DNA from 2 places in the Selenihalanaerobacter shriftii genome. Region 2 is predicted to be linked to the other one. Evidence: riboswitches for the same ligand, from Rfam matches in the RefSeq annotation. Region 2 holds a riboswitch; the other holds the start of a gene.

Region 1 (2,409 bases), on a different contig from region 2:
TACTATTTTTAATTTTAGTTTACTATAAAACATTATTATATTCCTATTAAATATCATAGTCAATTATCTTCATTAATTATCATTAATAATCTTCCTTCTTCTATACTAATCATTGCTTTATTTGTACGAATGATATTACTCAATCCTAAAGTACCTCCCCTTTTAAAGATGGCGTCTTCTAATTCATATTTAAATCCTGATAAATTAACCCCTGTTGCTTTTAAGGTTATAGGGATTAAAGAAATTGTTTTATTAATTTGATCTTTAATAATCTTCTTATCTTCAATTACTTCTACTATTTCTCGGGAACTTACTAATTTTATATTAATCTTTGGATGATATAAACCATCCATTAAATATATATTTCCTAAAGTATGATCTAGCCTACCACCTAAAGCAGCCAAAACTATTATTTCATCATAATTTTGATTTGCTAACTCTTCTAAAAGAAGCTGAGTGTCTGTTTTATCTTTATCTGTAGGATATTTTTTAAAAAGAACACCTTGATTTTGATAATAATCTAGTACTTCTTTAGAAACCGAATCGAGATCCCCTACAATTAAATCAGGTTTAACATCTAATTCATAAGCATATTCAGCCCCACCATCTGCACAAAGAATAATATCATCTTGATTAATGTAATCTTGATAAAAAGCTTTATCCCCAATTAATTCCCCATTTGCAAAAACAATTGCTCGCTGCATCTTCTCACTTCCTTTAATTTCTCTCCAATAAATCTGCTGAACTTTTAAGTAAGAATATCATAATAATAATTGTAATAATAGTTTCAGGAAGCATATAGCTTAAGTTATATACTGAAGAATAAATCCATACATTCTGACTTTCCGGTGCATATTGACTGAAAAAGACCACTCCAGAAATAGTATGAACTAATAATCTCAAAGCTCCTCCTAATAATACTCCAATAATAACTAATATAATTCGTTTCTTAATCTTTGCTTTTCTTAGCCAAGTATTAATTATACCCGCTAATCCTAAAACACTGAAAGCCACTGGGTAATCCAGAACTGCCTGTATAGGATAATAAATCTTAGCTCCTAATAATAATTGTAAAACACCATATGTACTTCCTAATATCAGTCCTTCCTTAATTCCCCATCTTAAGGCAATAAAGAAAATAGGTACCATCTCTAATGAAACCGAACCACCTTGTGGTAATTCATAGATTTTAATAAAATTTAATATAGTCGCTAATGCTAAAGCAATTCCTAATTCTGTTAATTTTTTAGTTTTTAGATTATTCATTATTTTCTCCTTCCTATTTAATAAAAGACTACTCAAGGAGAGTAGTCTTTAGTATCTAACCACTTTCCTGCGCTAGCATTATCTAGATCAGGTTTAAGGGTCAGCTAGATAGCCTCTCAGCCTAAAACAGGCACCCCTAGTGTTCCAATATTTAGTTCTGTTAATCATTATAACATTTTTATTCTTTATAAACAAGATAATTAAAGGCAGTTCATTATAAAAATCTACATTAAGTTAATTGATTAGGGTTAGTACCTCCCTCTCCTCGTTGATACTTATCACGAGGGACAAAAGTTTTACAACAACTTTGATAACATTCTGTAACCGGTGATAAACCTTCTTGATTAACAATTTGATTGGTCTCTTCAACATCTATTTCATTAGGAAGTTTTTTAGCAAAATCATCACTAGTAACTAATAACTTTTCCGCAACACATAAATTTGGTTCAGACCACCATTGGCAATTATCAACAGTACAATGTACATGTGATTGTTGGGTCATTATAAAGTTCCTCCTTGGTAAATTTAATTGTTAAAAATAAATCCTTAATTATTAATTATGATTTCAATTTAAACAAATTCTATACATATTTCATATGATATAATAGGAGGTGCTCATTCTCATGACTAAAATAAAATTCAAAATTATAATGACCCTGCTTACCTTAATTCTATTTACTTTATTTTTTAATAATATCTCTTATGCAGAAAAATTTTATATACTGGAGACAGGTTCAATAGCTACAGGTGTATATAATGATATTGAAAACCTAAATGTTGTTCAAGTAGGATATGGATATAGAAAAAAGAATATCTACTATCAAGTGTTTGGCGGAACTATAAATCAAAAGCATTCTACAACTTACCTATTTAGTGAAATAGGTTACTGGAGAGATTTCACAGATTCTCTTTATGGAAAAATATCTCTAGGCATAGGATATGTAAACAATACTGATGACTATCTATCCTCTCATAATATGTTTACTGAATCTATCTCTATAGGCTATGATAATTTCTATATTTCTTATCGCCATATGTCCAATGGTGGACATCAATTAGGGAATCCTGGCCCTAATAAAGGTAGAAATATATTAACATTTGGAGTGATATATTTTTTTAAACTAAAAACAATAACTATTAAAA
Region 2 (2,409 bases):
GATGTAATTTCTTTAGGAACTTTGACTCATACTATTAATTCTTTAGATATTAGTTTAAACTTTGAAGTTTAATTAATTGTAAAATAGGGGGAGATTAGAGTGAAGATTAAAGATTTAGTTTATGGTGCTTTATTAACAGCTTTAGCATTAGCAATTCCGTTGATGTTTGGAGGGTATTTAAGAGTATATATTCCGCCTTTTTCTGCTACCTTAGCTTCTCATGTTCCTACTTTAATTGCTATGATAATTAGTCCATTAGTAGCAGGTTTAGTAGGGGTAGGTTCTACTTTAGGTTTTTTAATGATTCTAGGTCCTACAATTGCTGCTCGAGCTGCGGTGCATATTGTTGTAGGAGTAGTAGGAGCCTTATGGATTCAAAAAGGTAAAACTGTGATTAGTGCTTTTGGATTAACTACATTGATTCATGCTTTAGGAGAAGCATTAATAGTTATTCCATTTGGCTTTTCTTTATATAAAGCTGGAGTAGTAATTGGAGTTGGAACTGTCTTACATCATGCAGTAGATGCTATGATTGCCTTGACAGTAATTAAAATGTTAGGATGGAAATTATCAAATGATAATGAAAGAATAAATGCTTAAATCTTAAAACAGCCTATCATTAGGCTGTTTTTTATTACAGACTAATCTTTTATCTTTAAATGTTAGTATTGAAGCTGCTAGACAGGAGAACATGGCTATATTTTTATTTGATTTTATAGTTATTAATTACTTAGTCACTTATGACCAAAAAATAAAAAATATTTAAAAAATAATAATAGATACTGTTGATGAAGAGACTAAGTAATCTATTTGTTAATAATAAAAAACCTTGCAACTCTATATTTTGTCTGTTATAATTCAAGTAAGTAAAAAATCAAATATTAATTAGGGGTGCTCTTTATAGAGCTGAGATTATACCCTTTGAACCTGTTGGTTAGCACCAGCGTAGGGAAACAGTATTACTTATAATATTAAGTAACTGGAAATTTAAGCATAACTCCTGCGTGGGGTTATGCTTTTTTTTATATTCTTATTTAGGAGGTGAAGATTTAGTGCTAATTAAAGTAAATGGGGAAGAAGAAGAGATAGAAGTAGGTTTAAGTATTTTAGAATATATTAAATATAAAAGTATTGATCCAAATCAAGTAGTTATTCAATATAATGGTGAGATCATAGGTGATGATGAAAGGTTAAGTCAAATAACTTTACAACCTAAAGATATTTTAGAAATATTAAGGTTTGTAGGAGGAGGATAAAAAGATGGATAAATTAATAATTAATGGTCAAGAAGTAGATAGTCGTTTATTTATAGGGACTGGAAAGTTTCCAAATAAAAATATTATTCCAGAAGTAATTAAAAGATCTGGAGCACAAGTAGTGACAGTAGCATTAAGAAGAATGGATTTTGAAGCTAAGGAAGAGAATATTATTAATTACATACCAGATGATTGTATTTTAATGCCTAATACATCAGGGGCTAGAACTGCTAAGGAGGCTGTAAAAATTGCTAAGATTGCTAGGGCAGCTGGATGTGGTGACTGGGTTAAAATAGAGGTGATTTCTGATAATAAGTATCTATTACCAGATAATTATGAAACTATTAAGGCTACTGAAATGCTAGTTAAAGAAGGGTTCACTGTACTACCTTATATGAGTCCTGATTTAATGGTAGCTAAAGAGCTAGAGAAAGTAGGAGCAGCAGCAGTTATGCCTTTAGGAGCTCCAATTGGTACTAATCGAGGATTGAAGACTAAAGAATTAGTTAGAATTTTAATTGAAGAGATAGAAGTTCCAACCATTGTAGATGCTGGTATTGGCAAACCATCAGATGCTGCTGAGGCTATGGAGTTAGGAGCAGAAGCGGTCTTAGTAAATACAGCTATTGCTACAGCCAAAGATCTAGTGCTAATCGGGGAAGCTTTTAAGCAAGGTGTAGAAGCAGGGAGAAAGGCCTATGTAGCTGGAACTGGGCAAATTAAGAAATATGCTTCAGCTTCTTCTCCATTAACAGGTTTTCTTAATACAGAGGATGATAGCTAAATGAGCTTTTATGACCAGTATTTAGAATTAGCTGATTTTGACTTTGTTGCTTATTGGAATGAACTAAGTGATCAGGATATTGAACAAATTTTAGAAAAAGATAGAATTGATTATCTAGATTTTCTAGCATTACTATCTAAAAGAGCAGAAAGATATTTAGAACCTATGGCTCAAAGAGCTCAAAAGTTAACAATTAAACATTTTGGGAAAGTGGTATTTTTATATACTCCTCTATATCTTGCTAACTATTGTGTTAATCAATGTCTTTATTGTAGTTTTAATACTAAAGAAAGTATTGAACGAAAGAAATTGGGATTATCTGAAATTGCTAAAGAAGCAGAAGCTATAGCCAAGATGGGTTTTAGACAT

The links. A riboswitch is a leader RNA that binds a small molecule or an ion and turns the genes downstream of it on or off. The one in region 2 is predicted to bind thiamine pyrophosphate.
Region 1: linked by a shared signal. The riboswitch ahead of thiT (energy-coupled thiamine transporter ThiT) and the one ahead of thiS (sulfur carrier protein ThiS) in region 2 are both predicted to bind thiamine pyrophosphate.

What each region holds. Positions count from the first base shown of each region.
Region 1 is NZ_FUWM01000009.1:25,579-27,987, reverse strand. Features, by position in the region: gene B5D41_RS05960 (thiamine diphosphokinase) at 60-704, opposite strand; gene thiT (energy-coupled thiamine transporter ThiT) at 718-1,266, opposite strand; TPP riboswitch at 1,314-1,414, opposite strand; gene B5D41_RS05950 (DUF1540 domain-containing protein) at 1,496-1,768, opposite strand; gene B5D41_RS05945 (hypothetical protein) at 1,890-2,409, shown strand, end outside.
Region 2 is NZ_FUWM01000008.1:34,008-36,416, reverse strand. Features, by position in the region: gene nadC (carboxylating nicotinate-nucleotide diphosphorylase) at 1-72, shown strand, start outside; gene B5D41_RS05285 (ECF transporter S component) at 100-600, shown strand; TPP riboswitch at 878-969, shown strand; gene thiS (sulfur carrier protein ThiS) at 1,053-1,256, shown strand; gene B5D41_RS05275 (thiazole synthase) at 1,261-2,040, shown strand; gene thiH (2-iminoacetate synthase ThiH) at 2,041-2,409, shown strand, end outside.